2 regions of the Shewanella baltica genome follow, and region 1 is predicted to be linked to the other one. Evidence: predicted binding sites of a transcription regulator. Region 1 holds the regulator's gene; the other holds the start of a gene.
What was found. The regulator ArgR, encoded in region 1, controls arginine synthesis, uptake and breakdown. The targets are predictions, from matches to a motif close to ANTGAATANNTATTCANT.
Positions count from the first base shown of each region.

Region 2: the regulator ArgR is predicted to act here: its motif matches at 12,316-12,333, upstream of DYH48_RS03875 (YjiH family protein).

Region 1 is NZ_UGYM01000002.1:365,993-382,462, reverse strand. Features, by position in the region: gene mdh (malate dehydrogenase) at 1-759, opposite strand, end outside; gene argR (transcriptional regulator ArgR) at 1,054-1,524, shown strand; gene DYH48_RS01710 (NAD(P)-dependent oxidoreductase) at 1,665-2,297, opposite strand; gene DYH48_RS01705 (LysR family transcriptional regulator) at 2,404-3,306, shown strand; gene DYH48_RS01700 (Dyp-type peroxidase) at 3,379-4,314, opposite strand; gene ggt (gamma-glutamyltransferase) at 4,561-6,273, opposite strand; gene DYH48_RS01690 (ABC transporter ATP-binding protein) at 6,451-7,500, opposite strand; gene DYH48_RS01685 (ABC transporter permease) at 7,500-9,131, opposite strand; gene DYH48_RS01680 (Fe(3+) ABC transporter substrate-binding protein) at 9,216-10,223, opposite strand; gene DYH48_RS01675 (hypothetical protein) at 10,443-10,865, shown strand; gene DYH48_RS01670 (glutathione S-transferase N-terminal domain-containing protein) at 10,880-11,476, opposite strand; gene DYH48_RS01665 (ferredoxin--NADP reductase) at 11,561-12,310, opposite strand; gene DYH48_RS01660 (DUF5610 domain-containing protein) at 12,424-13,050, opposite strand; gene DYH48_RS01655 (histidine phosphatase family protein) at 13,276-13,893, shown strand; gene DYH48_RS01650 (FMN-binding glutamate synthase family protein) at 13,905-15,395, shown strand; gene DYH48_RS23900 (hypothetical protein) at 15,547-15,756, shown strand; gene DYH48_RS01640 (hypothetical protein) at 15,914-16,174, opposite strand; gene DYH48_RS01635 (ABCB family ABC transporter ATP-binding protein/permease) at 16,255-16,470, opposite strand, start outside.
Region 2 is NZ_UGYM01000002.1:870,459-886,928, reverse strand. Features, by position in the region: gene DYH48_RS03930 (chemotaxis protein) at 1-219, opposite strand, end outside; gene DYH48_RS03925 (thioesterase family protein) at 606-1,037, shown strand; gene DYH48_RS03920 (putative bifunctional diguanylate cyclase/phosphodiesterase) at 1,367-2,860, opposite strand; gene DYH48_RS03915 (HDOD domain-containing protein) at 2,955-3,797, opposite strand; gene trhP (prephenate-dependent tRNA uridine(34) hydroxylase TrhP) at 4,139-5,506, shown strand; gene DYH48_RS03905 (YfhL family 4Fe-4S dicluster ferredoxin) at 5,511-5,762, shown strand; gene DYH48_RS03900 (S8 family peptidase) at 6,261-8,150, shown strand; gene ubiT (ubiquinone anaerobic biosynthesis accessory factor UbiT) at 8,269-8,802, opposite strand; gene ubiU (ubiquinone anaerobic biosynthesis protein UbiU) at 8,940-9,950, shown strand; gene DYH48_RS03885 (U32 family peptidase) at 9,992-10,924, shown strand; gene DYH48_RS03880 (DUF998 domain-containing protein) at 11,007-11,720, opposite strand; gene DYH48_RS03875 (YjiH family protein) at 12,415-13,773, shown strand; gene ybiA (riboflavin biosynthesis intermediates N-glycosidase) at 14,666-15,196, opposite strand; gene DYH48_RS03865 (hypothetical protein) at 15,183-15,599, opposite strand; gene DYH48_RS03860 (hypothetical protein) at 15,703-16,143, opposite strand; gene DYH48_RS03855 (hypothetical protein) at 16,230-16,470, opposite strand, start outside.

The DNA.
Region 1 (16,470 bases):
ATAGGCGCATTCAACGATGTTAGCTTCGCCTTGCAGACCACGAACCAAAGACAGGCCGAAACGGCAAGCCGCTTGACCCATAGACAGAGTCGCGCTACCGCCACCGGCTTTAGCTTCAACCACTTCTGTACCCGCGTTTTGAATACGAGTCGTCATCGTTGCCACTTCTTCGTCAGTGAAAGTCACGCCTTCAACTTGAGACAGTAATGGCAGAATGGTCACGCCGCTGTGGCCGCCGATCACATTGACTTTAACGTCAGCAACATTCAGGCCTTTTAATTCGGCGATGAAGGTTTCAGAACGGATCACGTCTAATGTCGTGATACCGAACAGACGGTTCTTATCATAAACACCCGCTTTCTTCATCACTTCTGCAGCGATAGCGACAGTGGTGTTGACTGGGTTAGTGATAATGCCAACCAAAGCCGTAGGGCAAGTTGCCGCTACTTTTTCGATCAGGTTGCGAACGATACCAGCATTGATATTGAACAGATCTGAACGATCCATACCAGGCTTACGCGCAACACCAGCAGAAATTAGAACAACGTCAGCACCCACTAGGGCAGGCGTTGGATCTTCACCAGCAAAACCTTTGATTTCAACAGCAGTAGGGATGTGGCTCAAGTCAACCGCAACACCCGGAGTAACCGGTGCGATATCATATAGAGACAAATGTGAACCCGCAGGCAGTTGAGTTTTTAACAGTAGGGCAAGAGCCTGGCCGATACCACCAGCAGCACCAAGTACAGCAACTTTCATAGTTATCTCCGTTATTTCTCGGATATGTGTGACATGGATCTAATTTACGTTGGCGTCACATTACTGGAATGTCACAACAATTTCAATTATCCCTTAGTCGTGGGACAAAAGAATTCCGGAATAAGTTAGAAGCAATGTAGAACAATTACTCAAATTGGTATTTTTAAGCCCCCAGCAAACGCTTAACCACAGGGGATTAGTGAATTTTTATTCAACCAATCTGGTTATTTGTTGACAATTTTTCTAAAAATATTCAAAATGGGCCTGTTTTTTTGAATAACGAATAATAATATTATGCAAACGACCAAGAATCAGGATGACCTTGTTAGAATTTTTAAGTCGATTTTAAAAGAAGAGCGCTTTGGCTCTCAAAGTGAAATCGTCACCGCCTTGCAAGCTGAAGGCTTTGGTAATATTAACCAATCAAAAGTATCACGCATGCTCAGCAAGTTCGGCGCAGTGCGGACTCGCAACGCTAAGCAAGAGATGGTGTATTGCTTGCCGGCCGAATTAGGCGTACCCACCGCGGGTAGCCCGCTGAAGAATTTGGTACTCGACGTCGATCATAACCAAGCAATGATTGTCGTGCGAACTAGCCCAGGTGCCGCGCAGCTGATTGCCCGTTTATTGGATTCTATCGGTAAACCAGAAGGCATTTTGGGCACGATTGCCGGTGATGACACTATCTTTATTTGTCCATCGAGCATCCAAGATATCGCCGATACCTTAGAAACCATCAAATCTTTATTCAATTACGCAGAATAAAAAAACAGGTCAGCTTGCTGACCTGTTCTATTTCATCTGTGCGCATTTCTGTCCAATCTTGCGCTGATTATTTGGCCATTGTCCCGATTACGTTACACATTTAAGCCAATCTCGCGCGCACCGATGTTTATACGCTAAGGTCAGTAAGCCACACTGATGCGCTGATTTGCGTGAGTGCCCTGTTCGGCCTCATCTAACATGGCTTTAGCGTAATCCGTAACAGAAATGCGGCTGCGACCATTAGCATCGGTAAAGAAGCTGTCGCCACCAAGGCGATATGGGCCTTCACTCTCGCCAGGATAAATCTCAGCGGCGGGGCTCACAAAGGTCCAATTAATTGCAGTTTGCGCCGCACGGAATACCTGCAAAGCTTCACCCTGAGCTAACGCCTCATCTTTATATGCAGCGGGGAAATCTGGGCTAGAAACCAGAGTCACACCCGGTGCCACTTCTAAGCTCCCTGCGCCACCAACCCACAATAAACGTGGCACCTTAGCGTTAGGCAGCACATCCAGTAAATGCTGAACCGTACTCGCCACTAGGTCATGATTTTGTTGTGCGCGGCCACCAACAGCGGCAATGACAACATCTACGCCAGCAAAGGTTTGCGCAACTAATGGCTGCTCTAAATCCACAGCATGCACAGCCACATCAGTAGCGGATAACTTGCTCGGATCACGCACTAGCGCTGTTACTTGGTGCCCACGGCTCAATGCTTCTTTTAAAATTGCACCACCAATCCAACCTGTTGCACCTAAAATTGCGATTTTCATTTCGTTAACTCTCTCTGATGACTTACATTGAAGCCAGTTTACTTGCAGTGGTTCCCGTGATAAACATCAATAAATGAGCATGATTGTTTCAGTTTGAGGTACTAATATGGATAAAATTGCCGCAATACGCAGTTTCGTCGAAGTGGCAAACTGTGGCAGCTTTACCAAAGCTGCCGAGCATTTAGACCTCAGCCGCCTGCAGGTGTCCCGCCATATTCAAGAAGTGGAGCAGTGGTTGAGTTTACGCTTACTACACCGTACCACCCGCAGCGTCAGCCTGACTTTGCAAGGCGAAGAAGCGCTGCAATTTTGCCAGCGGATATTAAGTGAAGTCGCCGCCATGGAAAGCCGCGCCCACAGCCATAACAGTGAACTGGTGGGCAGTATTCGTATCGCCACACCAATTGGCCTTGGACAGCACAGCCTGTTTGATGTTGTCGATCGCTTTATTAAAATTCACCCTAAGGTCAGCATTCAGCTGGTGATGTCAGACAGTTTTGCCCAATTAGTGGATGAGCGAGTCGATGTGGCGCTGCGCTACACCGAGCAGCCCGATGAGAATTTGATTGCCCGCCGTTTAATGACCATAGATGCCGTGATCTGCGCTGCGCCGAGTTACCTTGATAGCAACACACCACTTGTCGAGCCCATAGATCTACTGGCTCACAACTGCCTGATACACTCGGCGCAACAAAATTGGCCTTTCCTGAAAGAGCTGCAAGCCGAGCACGTGAAAGTCACAGGCAATCTTAAAGCTAACGACATGGGCGTATTGGTGAGTGCGGCGCTGCGGGGACATGGCATAGTGCGCTTGCCATGCGACTTAGCCAATCAATACCTTGCCAGCGGCCAGCTCAAAGAAGTGTTACCCGACTTTACGACGCCAGGCCAAACCCTATGGGCGGTGTACTTATCCCACAGTTATCAGCAAAATCTGGTGCGCGCCTTTATCGATTTCACTGCCCAGCAATGGCAACTCGATATCAAAAAATGGCTCCCTGCGCATTAGCATAAAAAACGCACTTAGGCGTTAGCGTAAGTGCGTGTTAATTGATGCTGAATCTGCGCAGATATCGAAAGCTTATTCGTCGAATTGCAGCATAAAATCCAATGCGGGGGCAAAGAAGGATGAGCCTGTCATCGCCTTGGTGAAATGCATCAAGTGATCATGGTTACCTTCGCCATCACCAAACATCATGCTATGCAGCATTTTTTCAAAATGCTCAGGCGTACGGCAGTTAGAGATAAACATTAATCCCTGCTCTTTTAGTGAACCATAGGGCATGCTCTGGCGCAGGATTTCCATCGACTGACCATTCGCATCTTTAAGATTCACCCGCTTGATATGGCTGGTCAGTGGCTTATCTTCTGACTCATACTCGATATTATCTTGCTTAGTGCGACCGATAATATCTTCTTGTTTTTTAACCGGCAATCTATGCCATTTACTCAAGTTATGGGCATACTTTTGCACGTGAATATAGCTGCCGCCCCTAAACTCAGGATCTTCATCACCAACCAGAGCGACTTCTTGACGGTGACGCCCCTTAGGATTTTCGGTGCCATCGACAAAGCCGGTTAAATCGCGGCTATCCATAAATCGAAAACCCCGTTCTTCATCGACTAGTTCCACTAAATCTTCAAACATTTGGCTGATTTCATTAGCGACTAAATGCAGAATATCGTAACGATCGCAGCGGATATGCACGAACAAATCATATTCAATTGCCGGTGCTTCACGGCTGCCGACTTGCATCGCAGGGAAAGGCTTAAGCATTTCAGGACGCGCATTAGGATAGAGGCTATCCCAATAGTTAGCGCCAATCCCTACAAAACCATTGAATGCACTGTCAGAATACTGATCTGTCAGCTCATAAATATACTGCGCAACGTTGGCAAGACAGGGACGTAATTGTGACTCTACATTGTCATTGGCATTAAACATCAAATAGACACTGTGTAAGTTCCCCTCTGCACACACACCCAACTGTTCACGCGGCATATTTTGTATATCCATTTGGTTATCACCCTTTTTCTAAATTCATTTTCGGCAATATTATCCGCAACTTTACCTGAAAATGACATTAACTAACGCACAGTTTGTTCTGGTTTATCATGATAATGCTCATTACGCAGCGTTATCGCGCCCAAGATCCCTAAATGTAAAAATTGACGAGACTGTAAAAGTCTCGTCAATCAGTTTAATCGAATAAATGAAGCAAAGCTTACTCTGCCTCAAGCTTACCTTAGCGTGGCGCTGAAGTTAATAACCCGCGGCATGACCATCCTTGCGGCTCTCAGAAGCCGCACGATACACGCCCGTTTCAGCATTAAATCCAATGGCTTGATAGCCGCCAAAATCGCCAAGGCCGTCACGCAGCACATGACCTTTCTTGATAAGCTCACGGCGCGTTTCCACAGGGAAGCCCGATTCCAGACTGACGTAGCCGCCGTCATTCATCACTTCGCCGGTGGGCTCAGTTGAACCCATATGCAAAATTCTGGGGGCATCGCCCGCTTCTTGCAAGTTCATTTTAAAATCAATCAGGTTCATTAGAATCTGCGCGTGCATCTGTGGTTGAGTCGCGCCGCCCATCACCCCAAAGCTGAGCCAAGGTTTACCGTCTTTGGTCACAAAAGCGGGAATGATGGTATGAAATGGACGCTTGCCCGGTGCGTAGGTATTAAAACGCCCCTCAGTTAAATCAAACATTTGCCCACGGTCTTGCAGCACAAAACCGAGATCCGGCGGCGTCATTCCTGAACCCATACCACGGTAGTTACTTTGAATGAGTGACACCATGTTGCCGTCTTTGTCGGCGGTGGTCAGGTATACAGTATCGCCATGTTGTAACGCAGGATTACCCGCATCAACACTCTTGGCCGCTTTATTGGGATCGATTAACTTAGCGCGATCATAATTGTATTGCTGCGAAATCAAATCGTTAACCGGCACTTTATTAAAGGCCATGTCGGCATAAAACTTAGCTCTGTCGGCAAAGGCGAGTTTTTTGGCTTCAACAAATAAATGCACATATTCGGGGCTATTAAAGCCCATAGCAGCCACATTAAAGGGTTCCATGGTTTTTAAGATTTGTAGCGCCGCAATGCCTTGACCATTGGGCGGCAGTTCCCATACATCGTAACCACGGTAGTTCACCGAAACCGGATCTATCCATTCGCTAGTATGGCTCGCTAAGTCATCATAACTTAAATAACCACCTTGGGATTTCATGTACTTATCGATACTTTTGGCGATATCGCCTTTATAGAAAGCATCGCGGCCACCCTTGGCAATTTTCTCATAGGTATTAGCAAGCGCTGGGTTTTTAAAGATTTCGCCCACCGCTGGCATCTTGCCATTAGGCATATAGGTTTCTTTAAAACCGGGGAATTTAGCGAGTTTTTTACCACTCCCCTCAAGGTAATAGGCGATGAGTTCGGACACAGGGAAACCATCACGGGCGTAATGGATTGCGGGCGCAAGATTATCGGCCATCGCTAATTTGCCGAACTTATTATGCAGTTCATACCAGCCATCCACAGCGCCGGGCACAGAAACAGGCAAGGGTCCAAGCGGCGGTAAATAGTCTAAGCCGAGAGATTTAAGCTTTTCTAAACTTAAGGATTTTGGACTGCGGCCCGAAGCGTTAAGACCATAGAGGCGTTTATCTTTCGCGCTCCAGACGATGGCAAATAAGTCACCACCAACACCCGAACCCGTTGGTTCGACTAACCCTAGCATGGCATTCGCGGCAATCGCCGCATCGACCGCACTACCGCCCTGCTTGAGTATATCAATAGCGACTTGTGTGGCGAGTGGTTGACTGGTCGCCGCCATTCCATGGGTGGCATACACTTCTGAGCGCGTCGCAAAGGCTTTACCCGTGATCCTATCCATGGCCATCACTCCTGAAGACGATATTGCCGTCGCCACTGTCACTAAGGTACAAATTGATTTTATTGTTTTTATCATAATTCCTCCCACTCTGGAGAAATTAAGGTAACAAGGATGGTCGAAAATATCACCAACCAATACCGCATAGGCCTAAGTTAAACGTAAGCAAAAATGTCGTACTTTAGTTGGTGATAGCTTATCGCCGTAGCATTAATACCTGACCGCTTAGATTTGCTCTGCACAATATTAATATGCCTAAGATTCAAATAGCACCAGCGAGTGCGGCTCTGTCGTTACCCCGACTTTTTGGCCGATAGTGAGCTGCATCATTTGGCTTCGCACTTCGACATAATAAGCATGGGAGGCGGCTTCAATCTTGACCCAGTAATGACAAAAAGCGCCTAAAAAACGCCGCTCTGTGATCGTGCCCACACCTTGCTCATCGGCGCTGAGCGTCAATTGCTGCGGGCGCAAGAATACCGTACCGCTGAACTCGCTCGGCAACCCTAATGGCGTAAGGCTGGTTAAATGGCCGATAGGAGTGGCAACCCTGTGTCCATCGAGCACTGCGGCGGGTAAGTAATTACCGCTACCTAAAAAGTCCGCCACATAACGGCTGTTTGGCGCGGCGTATAAGGCTTCGGCGCTGCCATGCTGCACTATAATGCCTTGCTTAAAAATCGCCAAAGTATCAGCAAATACAAAGGCTTCATCCTTACTGTGGGTAACAAATACCGCGCTAACATTACGCTGTTTCAAAATACTGCGAATTTCCGCCATCATCTCGTAGCGCACTTGGGCATCGATATTAGAAAAAGGCTCATCGAGCAGTAATAACTGCGGCTCATAGGCAAGTGCCCGCGCAATCGAGACGCGCTGCTGCTGACCGCCAGATAACTCATGGGGATAACGCTGAGCTAAGCCTTCGAGTTTGACTAAGGTTAGCATGTCATCCAACCGTGCCTGACGCTCCGCGGCCGACAATTTAGCCACGCCAAAGAGAATATTCTCCGCCACAGTTAAATGAGGAAAAAGCGCATAGTCTTGGAAAATCATGCCGATACCGCGCTGTTCGCTAGGCACAAACTGGCTGTCGCCACTCACAACGCGGCCATTGATCTGAATTTCACCTTGGCTAATCGCCTGTAAGCCCGCAACTGCTCGCAATAAGGTCGTCTTGCCACAACCGCTGGGGCCTAACAAAGCAAGAATCTCTCCTTGTTCTAGGGCCAAACTCAACCCCTTTAAAACTTGCTGGCCCTGATAATCGCTATGAACTTGCATGAGTTTGAGCGTGTTTGTCATCAGCTGTGGTGCTCCAATGAACGGTTTAAATAAATCAGCGGTACTAAGCCCACCAGCACAATCACAATCGCGGCTAAGGCGCCGTGCTCGAGTTTTTCATCGGATACAAACTGGAATACATAAGTTGCAAGGTTTTCAAAACCGATAGGCCGCAGCAATAACGCCGCTGGCAGTTCCTTCATGCTTTCGATAAACACCAATAACGCGCCCGCAAACAATCCCTTACCAAGTAGAGGTAAATGCACTCTTTGCAGCAACTGCCGCGGACCTTGCCCCATAGTCAGGCTCACCATGTCCAGCGATGGCGAGATGCGTTTATAGCTACTTTCAACGCTGCCGATAGCAATTGCCACAAAACGTACGCAAAAGGCAAAAATCAACGCCACTACGCTGCCCGTCAAAATAAGTCCTGGGCCGTTTAAACCAAGCAGATCCGCTAGATCGTTAATCGCAAAATCGAGCATAGTGAGCGGCACTAATACGCCGATAGCGAGCACAGTGCCGGGCAAGGCATAACCCGTCGAGGCTAAGCGTGAGGGCAAGGCATCACTAGATCTTGGGCTTATCCGGCGTACAAACATGAGCAGCAAAGCGATTAAGCAACAGATGAAGCTAGTGATTAGCGCAAGGCTGAGACTGTTAAGGCTTAACTGCCAAAAGCTCTCATCCCAGCTTTGTTCAAAATAACCAATGGCATAGGACAATAGAATCCCAAAGGGCAACAAAAAGGCTAATAGCAGCAGAGTGGCACAAAAGCTCAGTGCAACTGCGGTTTGCACTGTCGAGAGTCGATACAAATCACTGGCTTGGATGCGCGATTGCTTTTGGAATAACTGCTGTTTGCGGCGGGCGAAACGCTCAAATCCAATCAGGCTAAACACCACCAGCAAGATAATCGCCGACAACTTAGCAGCGGCGGTCAGATTGCCATAACCCAACCAAGTGTCGTACACGGCCGTGGTTAAGGTTGGCAAGGCAAAATAGTTAACCGTCGCAAAATCGGCGGCGGTTTCCATCGCCACCAAGGCCACGCCAACCGCGAGTGCAGGCCTTGCCATAGGCAAAGAAAGCCGCCAAAAACTCTGCCAGGGTGAACAGCCCATAATGCGTGAAGCATGGGCCAAACTTAAGGATTGCTCCATAAACGCGGTACGCGCCAAGAGATAAATATAGGGAAATAACACCAGCGACAACATGCACGCCGCGCCGCCTAAGGTGCGAATATCGGGGAAGAAATAATCCTGCGGTGAACTCCAGCCAAATATCGATCTCAAGCTACGCTGCACTGGCCCCGCATAATCGAGCAAATCGGTATAAACGTAGGCAACAATATATCCCGGCATAGCGAGGGGCAATAATAGCGCCCATTGCAAATAACGCCTGCCGACAAATTCACAGCGAGCCATCAACCAAGCACAGGGTAACGCAAGTAATAACGCGCCCAAACTCACCCAAAAGATCAACAATAAACTGTTGATGATATAAGTTGGCAGAACCGTTGCCATCAGATGGCCAAACACGGCTTCGTCAGGCTGCAGAGCCTGCAATATCAGTGCAACCAGTGGCAACACCAGCAGGGTGGCCACCGCATAACCAGCAAGCGACCAGCTTCTGGCTAATCCTAAAATCATGTCAATCCTTAAAAAGTTACAGCGCCAATCAATGGCGCTGATAACCTAATTCTGCAATTTGTCACTCGTACTTAACGTCAAATGCTAGAGATCAAACTGCACTTCATCTAATAACTTAACCGCCGCTTGGTGATATTCGGCCAGTTTGAAAATAGGCAATTGATCCGACTTAAACTCGCCCCATGAAGCTACTAAGGTTGAAGGTGCCACATCGGCTTTTACTGGGTATTCCATATTCACATCAGCATAGGCCTTTTGAGCCACATCGGCGGATAAGAATTCCATCAATTTGATCGCATTGGCTTTATTCGGTGCATGACGGGTTAATACCATACCAGACACGTTCACATGGGCACCGCGATCGGCTTGGTTCGGGAAGTTAATCGTCACCGCTTCAGCCCAGCTTTTTTGCTCAGGGTCTTGCATCATGTTGCCGTAATAATAGCTGTTGCCGATGGCGATATCACATAAGCCTTCTTTTACCGCTTTCACTTGGGCTCTATCATTACCCTGTGGCTTGCGCGCTAAGTTACTCTTCACGCCTGCCAACCAAGTTTTCGCCTCAGCTTCACCGTGATGGGCAATCATAGATGCCACTAACGCTATGTTGTATGGATGCTTACCACTGCGGGTACAGATTTTGCCTTTGTATTTAGGGTCGGCGAGTTCTTCATAGGTAATTTGCTGCGGCCCTAAACGATCTTTCGCCGTATAGAGATTTCGCACTCGCATGGTCAGGGCGTACCACTGGCCGTCAGGATCGCGATACTGGGCAGGAATATTGCTTTCGAGTTGGGTATTTTTAGCCGGTGAAGTCAGATCTTTATCGACTAATTCAACCAGACGTGAGAAATCAGAGGTCAGCACCAAATCTGCTGGGGATAAACGACCTTCACGGGCGAGACGCTCGGCAATGCCGTCTTTTGCAAAAACCAAATTCACACCTATGCCGGTTTCTTCGGTGAAACGCGTCAGGATAGGCTCCACCAAGAAGGCTTGGCGATAAGAATAAACTGTTAATTTATCATCAGCATTCGCCGAATGCCCAACCGACATTAACCCAACTACTGCTGCGCAAGTTACCCATTTCATTACCGATTTCTCCCCAAAGTGATGACGTGTTCAGCGAGTGTGAACATGGCTGCATTAATGATAATGCTTATCAGTTGCGCAAGAGTAATAGATAGAGAAGTGGAGGGCAATAGTCTATTTAACTTTTTGTTTTTAATGAGTTTAAATTCAAAACTGGTGATTATCTCAAATCAAACTAAACTGAACCTTAATTTGCTTAAAATGCTTTGAGGAGGCGTTATGTTAACTGTTTTGCTGCTAGGCGTAGTCGCAGTGGCGCTATTTGGCTTATTTAAACTCAACACTGGCCACAAGCGGCATAAACACTATGCTAAAGCTGTCAATCAATACGCCGACGGGACTAAGCCGCATGCATCACAAACCCATCATTTTCACAGCGTAAGCATAGTGAATGACGGCAGTTGCTGTAAGCAAGTTGAAACATTCTCTGGAAAACGTTTTTTATCGAAGGATGCGCCGGAAATCCCGATGGAAGAATGCACTATGACCCACTGCCAATGCCGCTATCAACACCATGAAGATAGACGCCAAATAGGGAATGATCGCAGAGTCGAATACGGGGTCACGCGGGATTTATTCGGCGCTTTTGGAGAACAAAACCGCCGTGACAGACCAAAGGGAAGACGCGCAACCGACGGCTGAGCATCTTCATCCTATTACTGGGGACGTGTTTGAATAAATGCGGGTAGATCACGCATCTCACTAAACCAAAGTGCCGTCGCTGGGGCAACCTTGCGCCAATCTAACTCTGGATGTCTAAAGTCCACATAATCAAGCAAGCAAATCAAGGCTAATTGCGGTGCCTGAATCGTGGTTTGGGTGATCACGGTTTGCAGCTCAACCTGCATAAGTCCACGCAACAATGCTTGTTCAAAACGGGCCGTCCAAAAAGCCGATCTCACACCTTCATCTTCACGCATCTGCTCTTGGCGCAATTTTACCGCGCTATCGATTAAGCCTTTTATCAAGGAATACTGACACTCCAACACCCAGTTATGACTTGAGATCCCAAACATCTTACGATCGCCAAGCTCAGCATCTAGGTAACGCATAATCACTTCGCTATCAAATAGTGCCACGCCATCGTTGGTGATAAGACACGGGATCTGTCCTAACGGGTTGGCATCGAGTAATTCAGCGCTGTTTTCAAAGGGATTGACTAGCAGCTCTTCAATATTGTTAATCCCTAAATACTGGATCAACGCTCTAACACAACGGGCATAGGGTGAAGCTTGAGAACTTAACAACTTCATCAAAAATTTCCTTTTATTTGCATTAAACGCTATGGCTATTAAGGGGTGAGAACAGTTTGCTCTCACCGCCCATATAAAATGGGATCACCAATATTTTTCTACTGTAATTTGTCCCGGAGCACGACGTAAGTTCTTCACTAATCCCTTATCGAGTAAGGCGCTTTGGGCACCATTAATCATACCGGGATTGCCGCAAATCATGACTTGGGAATCAGCGGCACTTAAGGTTAATCCTGCCTTTTTCTCGATTTCACCCGAGACTATGCCCTCGGGAATACGACACTGCAACGCATCGGCCAAGGGTTCACGGGTCACACTCAAAACTAATATAAACTGTGCTGGGTATGTGCGTTCTAACTCACGCAGCTTATCAAGGTAGGCTAAGTCCTGCGCCTCGCGCACGCCATACACAAGCACCACTTTTTCAAAACGCTCCCAAGGTTCATGGGTGTCGAGCATAGACAAAAATGGCCCTACCGCTGTACCTGTGGCCAAAAACCATAAGTGCTTGCCTTGGAGCTCACCCTTAGGAATTTCCGCTAAGGTCATAAACCCGGTCGCGGTTGAAGTGATTTCAATTTCATCGCCTATGACAAGGTTGTGTAATTGCGGCGATAACAGACCGTCCTCTACCGCAACGGCGAGCACTTCGGCATAGGGTTTATCGGGGGAATTTACTAAGGAGTAAGCTCTGGCCACACGCTTATCATCTTGCATTTGACTTAACTTGATAAACTGACCAGGAATAAATGGGGCTAACTCGGCGGCGATGCGCAATGAAAATAACTTATCGCTCCAATCAATACGTTCTATAACTTGTCCCCTAGTCCACATAACTTGCCCTCAAGCGAAACGTTAAATAGGCTTCCAGCATAGACTTTTTTCCGCATAACAAAAACCCCTTATGATAAGGGGCTTATGACGATAGAACCGAAAACAACAGAGCGTTAACTGGCACTCGATTGTGTCTCATCTGTCTTCTTGTTAAAGCTATCCCTAAAGGCCTGTAATCCCTCTTGCACTAAACCGTAGGTTTTATCGACGCCATCGGCAATATCACCCTGCAATACTTTAAGACCAGACAGAATATCTTTCGCTTCTTTAAAGCCGTTATCAATTGCACCACCAATAATTCCCATAAAGCTATCGAGTTGATCGCTTAGACTCATACCCGAATTTTGTTGCTGGTGAATGCTAAAAAATTGCGTCGCAAAACTCACGATACGATCTGCAGTCGCTTCTGGTGATGTATCTACGCCATTATCGTAAGCAGTTTGAATCGCGTTCTCGCCCATAGTAGGCGCTAACTCTTTATTAATAGACTCTATCGCAGCGCGATAAAGCAAGGTCATAGACTGATCGCCTGACTTGATATTCACATCTTGCTGTGCCGATAGAATTGCTTGATTCATCAGCTGCTTACTCGTTTGCTGCGCGGTTTGTTTCGAGGTCACTTCGGTGGTTTTCGCGTCCTTCGAATCACTCACTTCGGTACCCTTAGGCGTCGTATTTTCAGCATATTTTTTCTGCGGCAAAGGGGTACTTTGCACTTGAGAGGATTTATTGATTTCCATGATGACTATCCATTCAATTCGGGTCGACTTTATTATCGACCAAAATTTGACCAGCTTTAGTAATTTTTAGAATTGAAGTACCATCGTGACCACAAGGCCATGATAAGGCCCGCATAAATTGAGTGGGTTCATTCTTTATAAATTGCATAAAGCGCCATCCACCCGCATGCAGATCATTACTATCGTCGAGCTTAGAGATGAGCCAATAGAAAAGGATGTTACACCATGGCAGCAGGTCGCAGTTTGAGTCATTTCCGCTTTCACGTGTTTACACGAATGCTTAAGCGCACTACTGAGCACTATATGGGCATTAATATAAAACGCCTTAGTTTGCTCACTGGTCTTATTATCTTAACTTGCCTCAGCCTCGCACCGATTAGCCAAGCCCACGCGGAAAACAGGCTGATTATTTTAGTCAGGCATGCCGAAAAAGCCGACACGCCAGCCAATGATCCACAGTTATCGTCCAAGGGGGAAATGCGCGCAACGTCACTGATCACCGCCTTGAGCCGCACGCCGTTGTCGCAGCTCATTGCAACTCAATACCTGCGAACCCAGCAAACACTCGCGCCTATCGCCGAGGCTCGCCATTTGCCCGTGACGATAGTCGAAGCAGCAAAGCCTATCGAAGAACATATTCAGCAGATTGTCGAACAAGTGCATGCGGTACAAGGCAATACGCTCATCGTTGGGCATTCAAACACAGTGCCATTGATCATCAAAGCCCTGGGTGGACCTGAGATCCAAGCGATCGGCGAAGAGGACTACAGTCAGCTGTTTTTACTCTCTCTCAATGATGGCCAACCCGCAAGCTTGATCTCCACCCGTTACGGACAAGAATAAGGATAAATAACATGAGTGAACTCAATTGGTTTATGTGGGGACTCGATCTGTTTTCAGGACTGTTTTTGATCGTTATAGGACTCGCAGTACTCGCGGTTATTTACATGTATATCGCAGATAAAATGCAGACCAAACAAGCGGTAAGACATAACTATCCCGTGATTGGTCGTTTTCGATATCTGTTCGAAAAACAAGGTGAGTTTTTCAGACAATACTTTTTCGCCCAAGACAGAGAAGAATTGCCCTTCAACCGTGCTGAACGCAGCTGGGTGTACCGCGCCGCCAAGAATGTCGATAGAACCATAGCCTTTGGTTCGACTCGTCCCTTGGATACAGCTGGTACTATCATGTTTATGAATACCGCCTTCCCAACCCAAGATGAAGATATCACTCCTATTCATCCGCTGACGATTGGCACTCACTGTCGTCAGCCCTATACAACTCAAGCCATTTGCCATATTTCAGCCATGAGTTTTGGCGCCCTATCGCGCCCAGCCATCACCGCCCTTTCCCATGGCGCAGCGCAAGCGGGTTGCTGGCTTAACACAGGTGAAGGCGGCTTGAGCCCTTATCATCTCAAAGGTGGCTGCGATCTCGTCTTTCAAATTGGAACAGCCAAATACGGCGTTCGCAATGAACAAGGACATTTAGACGATGAAAAACTGAAAGCGATAGCGATTCATCCTGAAGTCAAAATGTTCGAAATTAAAATGAGCCAAGGCGCAAAACCAGGCAAAGGTGGCATTTTACCCGGTATTAAAGTGACCGCTGAGATTGCCCATATTCGCGGTATTCCAGAGGGGCACGACTCAATCAGCCCCAATGGCCACATCGAATTTAAGTCAGTGAATGATATTTTAGATATGGTCGAGCGAGTTCGTGAAGTTACAGGTAAACCTACCGGCATTAAAGCCGTACTCGGCGATGTGCAGTGGCTGGAAGATTTATGTGATGAAATTGAACGCCGCGGCGAAGACTCAGCCCCCGACTTTTTCACCTTAGACAGCGCCGATGGCGGCACGGGCGCAGCGCCGCAACCGTTAATGGATTATGTCGGATTACCGCTGAAAGAAAGCTTACCTATCCTAGTCAATATCTTGATCCAACGAGGCTTGCGTAAACGTATCAAAGTCATCGCCTCGGGCAAACTTATCGTCCCATCCAGAGTCGCTTGGGCTTTGGCATTAGGCGCCGACTTTATCGCATCGGCCCGTGGCAACATGTTCGCCCTCGGTTGTATTCAAGCCTTGCAGTGTAATAAAGATACCTGCCCAACGGGTATCACGACGCACAATCCAAAACTACAACAAGGGCTAAATCCTAGGGATAAATCGACGCGGGTCGCTAGCTATAATCATAATTTACACCATGACTTAGGGCTGATTGCGCACTCTTGCGGTGTGACAGAGCCAAGACAGCTCAAGCCTTCACATGTACGAATTGTGCTCGATAGCGGCTTATCCATCTCACTCGACAAATTCTATTCGCACATGGATAAATAGCCGCGAACCCTTGCGGTTATTAGCCAGTACAACTTTTGTCTATATGGTTTTTACATAAGGTATATTTGAATGCGCATCACAAAAGAGGTAAGATTCGTGAGGTGAGGCGTTATTCAAATACCTTACCCACAATAGAACTTAAGGAAACACTTTGAAATCTAGCTTCGTAAGCCAACTGCCCCCCAGTAAAACTGTAAGCACGAGCTGTAAGAGCTGTAATCGCCTAACTGAGATCGAAGGCGAGCTTGTGTGTTTTCGTGAAGGACAGATCATCCGACTCACATTGATCGATGAGTCAGCGCCTAAATTGAATCTTTTATGCGAAGGTTGGAAAGCTGGCAAGCTGAACGGCGTAGCTTAATTCGGTAATATTTATCGAGAGTCGCATTCATCTAGAGTAGCTCTAGAGCAAAATCACTCTTCCTTGAGCATCGAGAATAGAAGTTCGCCTCTATCCTCCCACATTCTTATCTAACGCGTGCTTTCTAACGCATTTTCTAGCGTACGGCCTATGATCTCTAGCGCATGCTCATCATATAGTCACTTGTCGGCACGTTCATATCGCGGATCACACCCGCAAGTACCATCTCTGGATTGACCTTAGCCAAAGTAAGGCACCGAGTCGTCACCAGTAGACCCGCATTCAATTCTGCATGAATACGTTGCAGCGAATCATAATCAACACCACGTTTTTTCAATGTCGCCATGATGGCATCCCAATCAGTGGCGACTTTTTCTTCTTTGCCTTCAATGTTAACTCTCAGTGCAATATTTTCCATGCCAGATCTCTTCCGATTGATGTGTTGGCATTTGAGTATAGAGAGCCAAAGCTGAATAAAGACTGAACTGTATTGCGCTATTAACTGCTCAGAGGAGTATGTTGTTGCTCATTTTGTATCCGCCATAATTTGGCATATAGACCATCTGCCAATAGCAAAGTCTGATGATTACCTTGCTCAACAATTTCACCTTGGCTCAAGACGACGATTTGGTCAGCATCGACAATAGTAGATAATCTATGAGCTACCACAAGGCTGGTATGCCCTTTAGCAACTTCCCGCAGTGCCGACAAAAT
Region 2 (16,470 bases), 500 kb from region 1:
TTCTCGCAACGAGAACACCCCCACCATATGCGGCTGAGCATTGGGATAATCTGAGGTTTCTGGCACCCTAATCACTTCCCTCACTTTGGCGACATTGATCCCGTAATGACACACTTTATGGCCTCCATTAGGGAGTATCTTATGCAGATGAAACTCAATAATTTCGAGTTCATTTGTGCCACTTTCGGTCAATATTTCTGATTTTTTTATTTCGCTCATATAAAGCTCTCAACCTAGCAAATCAACTTAAGAAAGGTATTCCAGCTATCAGTATAGGAAGGGATTAATGATTTAGGCACGCACTTAGACACGATAGTGTGATTTTACTGCCTGATTAGCGTGATATTTCTTGATCATGGATTGATCAGAGACTTACTTTTATCGATAAAATAGGAAAACGTCCCATAATCGAATCTCATTGCTTTTTCAGCAGTCACATTTCAATCATGATCAAACTCATCATGCCTGCTGCCAACCTCAAATAGCCTTTGCGCTACACAACCGCGCTTTTGTATCTCTGTTTTAAAGGTTTTTTAGAGGTTTTGTTTAAAGAGATAAGCCGCTAAACTATTGCGCAATAAAACTATCTAAAATAGCCGTAATCCATGCTGCAATTTAGCCCGACCTTCTCCTTCCCAGTGCAAATCTACTATGAAGATACTGATTTTTCTGGCGTGGTGTATCACCCTAACTTTTTGAAATACTTCGAGCGTGCCCGCGAGCATGTGATTGGTGCCGAGCGTTTAAGTGCGTTGTGGCAACAAAACCAACTGGGTTTTGCTGTGTATCGTAGTGATATGCTGTGCCATGAAGGGGTGGAATTTGCCGATATTATCGATGTTCGCACTAAGTTTTACTTTGAGAGTAAATACCGTACTGTGTGGCAGCAGGAGATTTGGCGCCCACAGGGTAAAAAGCCTGCGGTCACAGCCACAATTGAAATGGTGTGTATGAATCAAGCCCGCCAACTAGCGCCTATGCCGGCAGATTTAATTGCCGTCTTAAGTCAGGGTTTTGTTTCAAGCGAACAGAACTAATACACTTACGCACGCGCGATTTCCTGAGCTGACTTTCGACATAAGCGTAAGCGGCGATTACAAATAGTAGCTGTTACAAAAGTGACTGCAACAAAAGCCTCTGCAAAACCACTTCAAACAACAGCAACTTGAATAGGTGCGTTAGGAATACACTCAGATTCAGTTGAGGCGCCTTAGTGAACTTGAGTTACTCGCAGTGGATTTAACGAGCTGTTGATGTAACTAGCCATTAATTTAAGTGGCCCTAATTTTAAGTGCACTAAATTTAAGTGGCCCTTAATCAAATTAGCACAGGGGTTAATGAGCATTAGATTTAGATGGCATTGGGTTTACATGGCATTGTGCAGCCGGGCCCAGTTCATTTCCAGTTCTGCAGCTCTCATGGGCTTAGCGTAATACATGCCTTGTAGGGTATCGACGCCCATAGCGACGAGTATCTCTCTAATTTCAGGGGTTTCAATCCCTTCGACAGTCACCTCATAACCGAGTTTTTTAGCAATATTAATACTGGCTTCGAGGATATATTCCGACGGTTTATCCTGCTCAAGATCCTTTAGAAAAGCTTTATCGATTTTGACTTCATTGACGGGTAGATGCTTCAAGTAAGCCAGTGAAGAATGACCGGTACCAAAATCATCAATTGCGAGCCTCACCCCTAAAGCACGAATTTTATCTAAGGTTTCGACCGCCTTAGTTAAATCCGCCATTAAGGTACTTTCCGTAATTTCAATCATTAAGGATTCGGGCGGAAGCTTGTAATGCGCCAATCTCGCCGCAATTTCTTGGGGCAAGGTTTCACTGTCGAGATCCCGTGTAGATAGGTTGACTGCGACGCACAATTGTATCCCTGCGGCGCGCCATTTTTCCTGCTGCGCTAAAACCTGATCGAGTGCCCATTGGCTCACTAAATCAATCATGCCGGCATATTCGGCTAAAGGGATAAACTCACCTGGAGAAATAACCCCAAGCTCGTCGTGTTCCCAGCGTATCAAGGCTTCAACCTGAAAACACCTTCCCGTCGCAATATCCTGTTTCGCTTGATACACCATATACACTTGATTGCGTTGCAAACCTTTAGGCAAGCTATCGATAATTCTCAGTTCTCTTAACTGTTGAATATCATCATTCTCGGCATAGTAAGCAATCGCGCTACGAGAGTGACGGGCTTTCTTCAGCGCCAAATCGACGCGACGTAACATCTGACTCGTGTCGGCGTGGTGTTCTTGTAAATGCACACAACCGATTTGAAGTTTAACGCTGACTGGCGTGTTCTTAATGCTAAAAGGCACCTGTAAACGGCCTCTTAAATGAATGAGTTGCTCCTCAGTCAACGCTTGCTCGTAATATAGGCAGAACTCATCACCATTGAGCCGAGCGATTAATCTTGGAGATAAACTTAAGCTGTTTAACCGTTCTGCAAATTGCTTTAGCAAGATATCGCCAAATACAAACCCAAAGAGATCATTTACATAGCGAAATCGATAAATATCAATCAGCACTAGCGTCCCTTGAGTCAGCGGCATCATGGAGGTCAGCGCACGTTTAAGGCCTACACGGTTCACTAGTCCAGTCAACTTGTCCTTACCCACGCTTGCGGGTAAGGCCTTCAATAATTCATCTAAGGTATGGTAGAGAGGCGCAAACTCTTGGGGAACGATGCTAAGGTCTAATGCTTGGCGTTCAATCTTTTGTTGTTCTAGCTGGAGACAAAGCTGTGCTAAGAATTTTTGCTGCGACCGTAGCGATCTATATTTTGCCTGCAGTATATACAATGAAAATATCAATAAAATGAGCGAAGCAACAACTAACCCAATTTCGAACATACCTTGGCCTCTGCTTTACCGCGTAAGCTTATTATCAAATGGCACTGCAATTCAGTGATACGGGCGCCATTTGAGTTCCATTTAGGCCTAACGATTATTGGTAACTTTCTCTAATTGAATGGAATTTTTCCATAAATTCATCACTGGCTAAATCATCGGTTGTCACGGGTAAACCACGGGCGACAAACACACCAAGACGTTGTTCTAACTCAGTGCCAGCACGTAATTCACCTGTATAGAAGGCCGCTGCACGGATAAAGTCGAGATAGGTGACGTGATCGGGCAGATAAGGTAAATCGGCCCAGCGCTCAACCACTTCCATCACTTCGGTAGAAAAATCCCAACTCTTTAACACAGCACGACCTAAGGGCCCCTGCATTTTACGAACGAGCGCGCGTAATTGATCAATGCTCGTAAATAAATGCGGCTGCGCCTCAGCTTCGGTCAACACAGGTAAAGCGCCAATGTTATGTACGAGTCCGGCTAAGGTTAAGGTATCAAAATTTAATCGACTGGTTGAATGGCGTTTATTATACATCTGCAACATGGCACAGGCGGCGGCAGTCACATCGATTGAGGTGCGCCACACTTCGTCCATGACTTCCCACACCATTTCATTGGTGGAAATGAACAATTGCTCCATCGCCACCGAAGTCGCGATGCTTTTAATTTGGATTAAACCAATGCGTGAAACCGCACTGTTAATGCTTTCAGCAGGAACGCCTCGGCTATATAAAGCGCTATTGGCCACCTTAATAATACGGGCAGAAATCGCCGCATCTTGGCCGATCACTTCAGCCACTTGTTTAAGGCTCGCATCGGAGCGTCCGACCACTTCTTGCACCCGCATCGCCACTTCAGGCAACGTCGGTAGCACTAAGGCATCATCTTTTAGTTTTTTTAATAAACTGACTAACAGTAGATGTTCGGTAGACATCTTAACTCCCATCAATCTGTAAACATGAACATTGGATAGTTGGAGTATATCAGCTGACCGTCATTAGATACGTAGAAAAAAGCAACGGACGTTAATAAATTGTATGATTGCGTTATCAATTTTGGCTTAATTATCGGCTGTAATCTTCTGCATCAATCATCACCAGAGCTGAAATGTTTCTCGCTGCTTGCTCAAAGCTAAACGCGCTATATTCGTAAAATGTGAAGTACCACTAAAGTTAGTAAGGGCAATTTGCATAACCCTACTTTCATTGTGTAAAATCCCGCCCCCGCGCACCGCGCCATTTATTCATCGATTAATTAACCAATTTGAGAGTGATTATGTTTAAACCTGAGCTGCTGTCTCCAGCTGGAACCCTGAAAAACATGCGCTACGCCTTTGCCTATGGTGCAGATGCCGTGTATGCCGGTCAGCCGAGATATAGCCTAAGGGTACGTAACAATGACTTCAAAATGGAAAACCTTGCCACAGGCATACAAGAAGCCCATGCGCTGGGTAAAAAGCTGTATGTTGTGAGCAACATAGCGCCCCACAATGCCAAGCTAAAAACCTATATCAAGGACATGGAACCCGTAGTGGCGATGAAGCCAGACGCGCTGATCATGTCCGATCCGGGTTTAATCATGATGGTACGTGAAGCGTTTCCCGATCAAGTGGTGCATTTATCCGTACAAGCCAATGCCATCAACTGGGCCTCGGTCAAGTTTTGGCAAACCCAAGGCATCAAACGCGTGATCCTGTCGCGCGAATTATCCTTAGATGAAATCGAAGAAATTCGTCAACGCTGCCCAGATATAGAACTCGAAGTGTTTGTGCATGGCGCCCTCTGCATGGCGTATTCAGGTCGTTGTTTACTCTCGGGTTATATCAACAAACGCGATCCAAACCAAGGCACTTGTACTAATGCTTGTCGCTGGAAATACGACGTGCACGAAGCGCAGCAAAACGACAGCGGCGACATCATTGCCATGCCTAATGCAGTACAAATCGAAACTCCGACGACTTTAGGTGCAGGTGCGCCCACGGATCAAATCTTCCTACTACAGGAAGCCAATCGTCCCGGCGAATACATGCCAGCCTTTGAAGATGAGCATGGTACTTATATCATGAACTCTAAGGACTTACGTGCTATTCAACACGTTGAGCGCCTGACAAAAATGGGCATAGACTCACTTAAAATTGAAGGGCGCACTAAGTCTTTCTATTACGTCGCCCGCACCGCACAGTTGTATCGCCGCGCGATTGAAGATGCTTCATCGGGTAAAGATTTCGACCGCAGTCTAATGAATCAATTAGAAGGCCTAGCCCACCGTGGTTATACCGAAGGCTTTTTACGTCGCCATGTGCATGATGAATATCAAAATTATGACTATGGCTACTCAGTCAGTGACACCCAACAATTTGTGGGTGAGCTAACGGGTAAACGCAACCTTGCGGGACTGGCTGAAATCGAAGTGAAGAACAAGTTTTCCGTTGGCGACAGTGTCGAGCTGATGACGCCGCAGGGCAATATCAGTCTGACGATTGAACAACTTGAAAATCGCAAGGCTGAAGCGGTTGCAGCGGGCTTAGGTTCTGGGCACACTGTGTATCTGCCCGTGCCAAAAGAAGTCGATTTGAGCCACGGTATTTTGCTGCGTAACCTGCCCCAAGGTCAGGATACGCGCAACCCACATGAACTAGGTTAAGGTCATGGCATTACTGATCGACGATAGCTGCATCAACTGCGATATGTGTGAGCCTGAGTGTCCTAATCAGGCCATCACTATGGGCGAAGAGATCTATGAAATCGATCCCGACCGCTGCACCGAATGTGTGGGGCATTACGACAAACCGACTTGCGTGTCTGTCTGCCCAATTGATTGCATCGACCCAGATCCAAACCGCGTCGAGTCCAACGACGAACTGTTAGTGAAATTTGCCGTGTTAACGCAAAAAGCTTAATCACTTCGCCAGACCGAGTGGTTATCTAACCTCTCGGTCAAATCTACCTCATCCCCGCCTAAAACAATGCAACAGACATGCATATAAACAGTATGCAAAACTATTTAAGCGCATAAATCCGAGCATTCATTCCTGGTTTACTAAAAACACTACTTTAGACTGACGCTGATTTAGTTCTGTCTGTCAAAAAACTAACAGACGATATTTATCCCTTCTTCTCAATTTATAGTTCAAGACATAATGTCGCTTGATAAATCACCAATTTTACAAACGTTGTTACTTTAATAGACTGAGAGTTATTATTTTGACACTTATTTGTACAGCTCAATAGTCATCCCAGTAAAAATTCACTCAGGCCCAAATTGTAAATCAAGTGTTACATTTTAATATTGTGAATGAGTTAAGCCTTAAGCATTAAACTGGGCAGGTTGAAAATACCTTCTACATTGGATTATGTCTCGAAGTCCGTGGAGACATAAAAAGAAAATGGAGTTCAACATGCATAAGAAACATTTAATAGCAGTCGCAGTCGCAACTGGACTTGCTTACTTCCCTGTTAACGCTAATGAATACCAAGCGACTATGGTAAGTGTCCCACAATCTAAAGCCATCAAAGATACTTACATCGTTGTATTCAATACCCCAAGTGTTCTTAATCTAAGTAATAACAACACCATAGCTGAATTCGCGGTTAAACAAGCCGAGAGTTTAGTCAATCAATATGATGTCAGAGTGATGAAAAACTTTGGTAATGTGCTCAACGGTGTACTCATCAATGCCAGTGCCCAACAAGTTAAGGCACTGCTTAAAGATCCAAACGTGAAGTACGTAGAACAAGATCAAGTGATGTCAGTAACGCCCATGATGGAAGCCAATGCGGACCAACCGAGTCCGACCTGGGGCATAGACAGAATCGATCAACGCAACTTGCCATTGGATAACAACTATCACACGGATTACGATGGATCTGGTGTGACCGCCTTTGTTATCGATACTGGGGTGCTTAATACACATAATGAGTTTGGCGGCCGCGCAAGCAGTGGCTATGACTTTATCGATAATGATTACGATGCGACTGACTGTAACGGTCATGGTACACATGTGGCCGGGACGATTGGCGGCTCAACCTACGGTGTCGCGAAAAACGTCAATGTGGTGGGTGTCAGAGTGCTTAACTGTTCAGGTTCTGGCAGTAACTCTGGCGTGATTGCAGGGATTAACTGGGTGAAAAACAATGCTTCTGGCCCCGCTGTCGCGAACATGAGTTTAGGGGGCAGCGCCTCCCAAGCCACGGATGATGCCGTCAATGCCGCTGTTGCCGCAGGGATCACCTTCGTCGTCGCAGCCGGCAATGATAATAGTAATGCCTGTAACTACTCCCCAGCCCGTGCCGCAGATGCCATCACTGTCGGTTCAACCACCAGTAACGATTCCCGCTCGAGTTTTTCTAACTACGGGACTTGCCTTGATATCTATGCGCCCGGTTCGAGCATAACTTCCTCTTGGTATACCTCAAATTCGGCGACCAATACCATTAGTGGCACCTCAATGGCATCCCCCCATGTGGCAGGCGTCGCGGCATTATACTTAGATGAAAATCCTAACCTCTCCCCCGCACAGGTGACTAACTTACTCAAGACGCGCGCCACTGCGGACAAAGTCACAGATGCTAAGACAGGCTCACCGAATAAGTTACTGTTTTCACTTGCAAATGATGATGGTGGCTGTGGCAATGATTGCCCCGTTGACGAGACTCAGCTGCAAAATAATGTGGGTATTGCGATCAGTGGAGCCACAGGTTCAGCGACTTATTACTATATCGATGTCCCCGCAAATGCGGCAAGTTTAGGCATCAACCTCGCGGGGGGCTCTGGCGATGCGGATATTTATGTGAGCCAAGGACAAAAACCGACGACGACCAGCTATCAATGCCGCCCATATCAAAATGGTAACAATGAGAGCTGTAATTTCACCGCACCTGCGGCGGGTCGTTGGTATGTGATGGTTCAAGGCTATAACAATTATGCTAACGCCCAGCTTACCGCCAGCTACAACCTTAATGGCGGCGGAAATTGTACCGATGCGAACTGCTTAACCAATGGCGTACCTGTCACGAATTTGAGCGGAGCAACGGCAACTGAAGCCCTGTATAAAATCGTCGTCCCTGCCAATAGCCAGCTGAATATTGCCACCAGTGGCGGCACTGGCGACGTGGATCTGTATGTCAAAGCAGAGACTGTCCCAACGACCACCAGCTATGATTGTCGCCCCTATAAAAATGGTAACAATGAAAGCTGTTCGATTACCGTGACTCAAGCGGGAACTTACCATGTGATGTTACGTGGTTATGCTAATTACTCGGGCGTTCAACTGAGTGCAAGCTACTAGCGAGTGAATCGGTTCAGTGAGTTTTGAATCAAACTCAAGCCCACTAAGGTAACAACTGAGTGGGCTTTTTAGTAGTTTATTCAGAAGGCTATCTCGCCAAGTAGCATTAATAGCTTGATTAATAACTTGGAGACTTAGCGAGAATAACCGTTGGTTTGGCTTCGAGTTGCAGACGCTCGATCACAGCGGCGAGCTTTTCAACGCTAAGGCGAATTGGGGTCGGCATACTGGCAAATTCGATGCTGAGCAGCAAGTTTTTCACTTCGAGCCCTAATTCTGTATCGCCTTCAATACTCAACTTACGCTGGAAGAATAGCGTGTCGGGATCTTCCTTTGCTGCTGCCACTAACACCAGTTCAGCCGAGTTGGCACTAAAGCTCACCTGCGCATCGGTCAACTCTCTGACTTGCCACTTGCCATTAAAACTCACCTCAAAGGCCAGATTTAAATCATCCACTCGGATCGCAACCCATTTATCACTCAAAAATCCAAGTTCATCATCTGCAGCTTGCTCGGCGAGTAATAGCCCAAGTAATTGGCTGATCACTTTCGCTTTGAGGCTAAAGGGCATTTTAGCAAGGGGAAAGCCAATGGCTTTTGGAGTGAATTCTAAAAGTTGCTGAGCGATTTTTGCGGAAAAAACAGCGGACATGGCGTAAACCCTACAAGAATAAAACATATATATCCCAGTTTATCGGGATTTTATGATCTTAAACCTGTTTTAAATCAATTCATCGCCATTCAATCTTACCTACACTCAGCGGCTATCATTTTATCGGGAGCATCACTATGGAGCTGTTGTGTCCAGCAGGAAATCTGGCCTCGCTAAAGTCGGCATTGCATGCCGGAGCCGACGCAGTATATCTAGGGTTAAAAGACGACACCAACGCGCGCTCGTTTGCAGGATTAAACTTTACCCCAGCAAAATTGCAAGAAGCCACTGAGCTGACGCAAAAGCACGGCAAGAAAATTTTTTTGACCTTAAATACCTTTCCAAAACCGGGCGAAGAGCACCGTTGGCATCAGGCTATCGATCTCGCTGCAAAACTGGGAATGGATGCGTTGATTGTTGCCGATCTTTCTTTGCTCGATTATGCCCATAAACATTATCCACACTTACCGCTGCATTTATCGGTGCAGGCCAGTGCGACCAATCTGGGTGCGCTCAGCTTTTATAAAGAAGCTTTTAACATCGCCCGAGTCGTGTTGCCGCGGGTGTTATCGATGAAACAAGTGCGTGACCTTGCCAAGGTCAGCCCAGTGGATTTAGAAGTGTTCGCCTTCGGCAGTCTATGCATCATGGCCGAAGGTCGTTGCCAGCTGTCGTCCTATGTGACGGGTCAATCACCCAACACCGGCGGCTCTTGTTCACCAGCAAAACACGTGCGCTGGCATGAAGAAGGACAGAACCGATTAACCCTGCTCAACGATGTGTTGATTGATAAGTCGGCCCTTGATGAACAGATGGGTTATCCCGTGGTATGTAAAGGCCGTTACATCACGGAAGATCAAGATTCGCCGCAGTATTTGCTCGAATCACCAACCAGTTTAAATACCTTAAGCTTACTGCCCGAACTCGCTAAGGCAGGCATAGTGTCGTTGAAAATCGAAGGCCGCCAACGCAGCCCAGCCTATGTTGAGCAAGTCACGAGAGTTTGGCGTCAAGCCATAGACACCTATCTGGATAACCCAGAACTGTACTCAACAAGCCAAAACCAACCCCATTGGGAACAAGCCCTTGCAAAAGTTTCCGAGGGTCAAATCACTACACTTGGCGCCTACGAGCGTGATTGGCAATAAAAGGTTAATGAACAGAGCGCCAGATTAACAAAGGACAAGTTATGCATATTTCCCTAGGCCCGCTGTTGTATTGCTGGCAAAAACAACAGGTCAGCGATTTTTATCAGCAAGTCGCCGCGAGTCAAATCCCCTTAGTGTATTTAGGCGAGGCCGTCTGCAGTCGCAGACGCGAACTCAAATGGGGCGATTATCTAGAGCTGGCACAAATGCTCAAGCAGGCGGGTAAAGAAGTGGTGATTTCAACGCTGGCATTAATCGAAGCGCCATCGGAATATACTGAGCTTAAACGCCAAGTCGATAACGGCGAATTTATAGTCGAAGCGAACGATATGGCGGCGGTCTATCTCGCCAACGAGCACAAGCTGCCCTTCGTCTGCGGCGCGAGTATCAATAACTACAATCGCGCCAGTTTAGACATTTTGCAGCGATTTGGGATGCAAAGGTTTGTGATGCCAGTGGAGCTATCAAAGGCTTGGCTTAGCCAAGTGATCCAACAAAAGCCGCCATTTGAAGTAGAGGTCCTCGGCCACGGCTATTTGCCCCTCGCCCATTCTGCACGCTGCTTTACCGCTAGGCACAAACAGCTCACCAAAGATCATTGTGAAACGGTGTGCCGTGAATACAGCAAAGGGCTACTCGCGCAAACCCAAGAGCAGCAGCCTTTGCTCAGGCTCAATGGGATCCAAACTCAATCCGCTAGTTGTTTAGATTTACGCAGTGAAATAACGACAATGGCGCAGATGGGGGTCGATGTGTTTCGGGTATCACCCAGTAGTTTTGACTGCATCACCACAGCCAATGCCTTGGTCGATGCAATTAACACGCCTGAAAATGCTCAAGACTTCTCGATTGGCAGCGATGCGGACCTAGAGAGAACCCAGTGTAACGGCTATTGGTTTGGAGAAGCAGGCCTTGCTGTGCATGCCAATCCTAGCCAGATTCAGAGCCTAAACATGAGCCAGAGCTTAATCTAAGTGAGAATCGGAGCGGGAAACATAATCTGAATTTAAGCCAACGTCGACGTTAACTTAAGGAATGAGTTTAACCAGTGAAGTTTCACTCTTGGCTGGTTCGATCTTGGTTGGAGTGTAACTGGCTGAAAAGTAGCACAGTGGTCCAGCACAATAGACTCCCCAGCCCTATCCATTCCAGTAGGGCTGGCCACCACAAACTAGGACGCGGCAGCTGCAATACCATCTCATGATAAAACGGCCTATCGCCTTCGGTCAAACCTAAATCCAATTGCGGCGCATACAGAAACGTCATCATGCTGCACAGCACAATGAGGGCTAACAACCCAGTCCAGCGACCAAAATGAGACTTGCCGAAAAAAACTAAAGCTAAGTAGAAAATCGCACTTAAGCTTCCCAGATAGAAAAACCATTTCAGCCCTAAAACGTGCAAGTGATACACGTTCACCGGAAATAATCCCACGATCGCTAAAGCTAAAAAAGTGCATGCCAGACTGATAAAAAAGGGATATCCCCAAAAAGATGTCACTTGTTGTAACGAAGACAAACAATAAAAGACGAGACTTAAACTGCCAAAGAACAATCCCCCGTTGAGGATCACAGCAAAAGGAGAATGACCATAAGTCCCCAATTCGCTTAGGGTATGATTTAAAAAATTAAAGCGATGGGATTCGGCGTCGTCAAATCCTAAAACAGTCATCACAATACCGATTAAAAGCCCAAAGATCCCCAGAAAACCAAACTTAATGGCCAGTGTCGAGCCGCCTTTAATCTTAACCTTCTCTACTTTTGCAGTCATGAATACTTGAGTTGGATAGGAATGATACTAACTTACATGGAAATGAGAAGATTTAAAGCGGCGGGTATCCGCTTTATGAATAATATTTTTACTTTCATCGTTATTAGCGACTTTTTAGTCAGCCTCCAAAACATCAAGATGATGAGGAAGATCACTATTATCTCTAAGCAGATTTAACTGCCTGTCGCATAAAAATGTACCGAGCAGCAAAATACACTGAACATAAGCGTGGCATTCTTAAAGCGTGCTTACCCACGCTATATAGAAAGTGTTATCACGACAGTCCGTTTAAATCGCACAAAAAACCAACCGATAGGGCTAAAAGGCTAAAGTTGCTGATGTTTTTTCGTGCAAAAATAACATCTCAATCGTTTTGACTACATCATAATGCAAGCGATTAACCCCTCAGAAACAATAAACCATAACACCATGTTTATAATAATTTTTTATCTGAACCCCCCCGAAAGCATCGACCTAATATCACCGACAACTTAAGTAAAATAACTATGCTGTTTTGCTGCTTATATCAAACTAACTAGCGAATCGTTTTACATAGACAAGCTAAGCGAGTAATCTTCCCCATTCTCGTTTTTGAGTTGAATTTAAATGCACCTTAATTGGCGTCAACAGCGCGTTACGTGCGGCTATTAATTCAAATTTACCATGTACGACTCGTACTTTAAGGTGTACAAAATTGACTACTGAAAATAAAAATCGAAACATTAAGACGATACTCACCTTTATCGTCCCTTCGCTGATCGGTCTGTTGTTATTTATGACCCCTATCAGCTACAACGATGCGATCACTATTCCAATCGCGATTATCTCTAAAGCACTGCAAGGCGCATTGAGCGGCGTGTTAACCCTCATAGTGACGATGATTATCGTGGCTACGGCGCTGGCCTCTTCGCTGTCAAAAGCATTTAAGCCTAAGTTTGTGGCCCAGAATCACTTCCTTAATGCCTTATTAAATGTCAGTCCTTTATGGTTGATCACGCGGATCGTAGGTGCGGTGTTTGTTGTGCTGACCTATTTAGGCTTAGGCCCAGAGGTCATTAACTCCTCAAGCACAGGTGCATTAGTCTTAAACGACTTACTGCCCGTGTTGTTCTCCGTCTTTATCTTTGCGGGTATGTTGTTGCCGCTGCTGCTGAACTTCGGTCTACTCGAACTGTTTGGCACACTGCTAACCAAAATCATGCGCCCCGTGTTCAATCTACCGGGTCGCAGTGCAATTGATTGTATGGCCTCATGGTTAGGTGATGGCAGTGTCGGTATTTTACTGACCAGCAAACAATACGAAGCACGTTTTTATACCCAAAGAGAAGCGGCCGTTATCGGCACAACCTTCTCGGCGGTATCGATTACCTTCAGCCTAGTGGTGATCTCACAGGTTAAATTAGAGCACATGTTTGTGCCCTTCTATTTGACTGTGTGTCTCGCTGGTTTTGCGGCGGCTGTGATTGTACCTAAGTTGCCACCGCTGTCGTGGAAGAAAGACAACTACATAGACGATACCCCACGCATGCCAGATGATGAGCTGATCCCCGCGGGTCACAACGCTTTCTCTTGGGGTTTTGATAAGGCCTTAGAAAAAGCCGCCAGTGCCGGTGGCATCAAAGCCGTTTTGAATGAAGGCGTTAAAAACGTTGTCGATATGGTGTTTGGCATTATCCCTGTGGTAATGGCAATTGGTACGCTAGCGCTGATTATTGCCGAGCACACGCCTATCTTTAACTATCTGGGTATGCCGTTTATTCCATTACTCGAATTGCTGCATATTCCTGAAGCCACTGAAGCCTCTAAAACGATTGTGGTGGGTTTTGCGGATATGTTTATTCCGTCAATTCTGGCCAGCTCAATTGAATCGGATATGACTCGCTTTGTGATTGCGGCCTTGTCTGTGACTCAGTTGATCTACATGAGCGAAGTGGGCGCATTGCTTATCGGCAGTAAAATCCCGGTGAACTTTGTTGAGCTCTTCGTGGTGTTTATTCTACGTACCTTAGTGACACTGCCTGTTATCGCGGGTGTAGCGCATTTATTGTTCTAAAAGCTAACGGCAACAATAGCTCAGCTAAAAGGGGAGTCAGGTTAACTGACTCCCCTTTTTGCACTAACTCATACACGAACTGGCTGATTTGATTATATAGCGTGACTTAATCGTACAATCTCCACTCGACACCACACAACTCACTTTTGGACAAAAATACGTTAGATTTAATGCACTAAAGATGAGTGATAGTACCAACAAAGTTATGGCGACCAGATTAGTTTAGTTTGACCCAGCATATTCATTGACTGATATCCACTCTCACAGGCTTGCCATGACATTCGCTCGTCAACTCGGTGAATAGAAACCTAGGTTTTCTGATCTTATGAACGAGAGCCATGGACGGCGAACTGGCAGTTAAACAGGGACGTTGTTCAAGTCCGTCCTTGGATGCTCGACCGCCCCGTCCATAGGGCGGACGGTCGTCTCGCTAATCACCATGGTTCCACCTTTCGTGCATTCGCGTAATCTGTAGATTTAAAGACATACGTAACATACTTTTGGACCGATATGTGTTGGAGACTAATGTTTGGGACCTGTAATTTTAGTTGTTAGCAGTTTAGCGTTTGCTGATATCCACTCTCACAGGCTTGCCATGGCATTCGCTCGTCGACTCGCAGCCAGTCCGTCCTTGGATGCTCGACCGCCCCGTCCATAGGGCGGACGGTCGTCTCGCCAATCACCATGGCTCACCTTTTGGGCAATAGTGTAACCAGTCTGTATGAAGGAGATACCCAGCAAGCTTTGGGACAAAATCGTGTTAGATTTTTAGCTCGAATTAGTGAATTTCGGATTAACATTTCTATGTGTTTAACGCTTTGCTTTGCGGCGCGCGTTAGCGCGTCCGGTGGAGGCCACGCTTTTTGTGGCCGTAACAAATAACAGCCACTTGTTATATTTCATCGCGAACCTTAACCAAAATTTTTCCTAGTTTATTTTGGCCAGTCCCATCTTGACCACAACCCCAATAATAGTCACCTGGAGCATTCTCAACTATGTCTTGGGTTCCTGTGAACTTAAGTAATGCTGCTAACTCAGGATGGGTTTTGAACTTTTTCAGGACTGCTTCATACATAATGTTGTCCTTAACTTTTTCCCAATCAGTTCTTATGGCTACTTTCCGGCTCCTGCCAAGTTCAGCAGCAATTTTGGGGGTATGGGCTGTTCTGATTCTTTCTTGATACTCTTTACTCTCAAATTTTTGAGCCTGAAAGTAGTGTTCCACTGTGGGCCACCAAACCCCGTCCATCTCAACACCGAACTTTGAGAAGTTACTAAACTCTCCAAACTCATCTGTCTTTGTATAGAAAAAGATCGTCATGCTGACCGATGAAATATAACGCTCGGCTTTGGGGCGAGTGCTTTTTACGCGTCCCGCCGCGCTTTCCAGCGGCAACAACAGCCGCTTGTTAAATCTCGCCACGCTGATACTCCAAATACTTTTTAGCTTCATCTTTAGTTATGTCATCAGTTGATTCATTACTAGAAACTGTCTCTAAAATCGATAACCATTCTGATTTTTCAGCTTCAGGAACACCGTTAATTATTCTGTTTACCATCCACAAAGTAAGAACTGTAGGCTTACGCTTCAATGATTCTTTCAAAGCTTTGTGATAATCATTTTTTTCTTCTAAGAAGTGAACCAATGGCCCAGGCGATCCTAACTCTTTGTCATGAGATTCTTCCATGAATCTAAATATCGCTGGAATAGCATCCCTCTTATTTGGAAGCTTTTCAATACGTTCGATAAAGTCATAAAGCATTCCAAGATCTGCTTCATGACATTCATCAAACTTTACTTTGTTTAATTCGATCTCGAAATCCATATCGTACTACCTAAAGAGATTTAACGCCGCCAGCAGCGGCCGAGTGAAACGAGGTCCAGCGACCGTAGGGAGCGATGCTGGCTGGCCTTGTTATGAGCTTTTGCTAGTGCCACAACAAATTATTCTTATAGTTCGCAGGAGGTTTTCCATCAGTAGTTAACCCTAAGTAGTAATAAAAACTCACCATTTTACCGCCAATGTCGGCGGAACCAACAAAATACCAATGATCTGTATAAGACACTAAACCGAAGTGTGAGCTATGAGAAGCCTCTGAAACTTTAATTTCAGCCCCCTTAAGAAGAGACGCAACATCCGTTCCGCGAGGACAGGATTTGAAGCCATGGTTTTCATATAGCTCGTTTACGGGTAAGCCTTTCGTAAACATTGCATTATTATCAACAGTGCAAATGAAAGCGTTCTTTTCTAAATGCTTTATGCCTATGTCACCTTCAAATTGAGAACTATCTGAAACATTTTTTATGGTTGTGCAACCAACCAAGAGAATTATCAGGCTACAAATTAGTAAGTTATTCATATGGCTCATAACGCCCGCCACACACGCGAGCAACTTGTTGCGAGTCGAGCGCCGAAGGCGCGTTGTGCTGGCGATTGTTATAAGCAACCTAATGATTAACTTGCATTAAAATTAAAAATTTTATTAATGAGGTAAAAAATCAAGCCGTAGCTTAGAAAAGCCAAAACTCCGATGCTAGCCAAAAATGAAATTACATTCAAATAACCTATTTGCTCAATAGGTACATTTTGATCATGCTCAAAACCAAACCACAAACCAACGATGTTGAGCAATAAAACAAATGAGAAACTCGCAATACCAACCCCAAGTGTATAGATGAACTGCTTAATAAGTGGG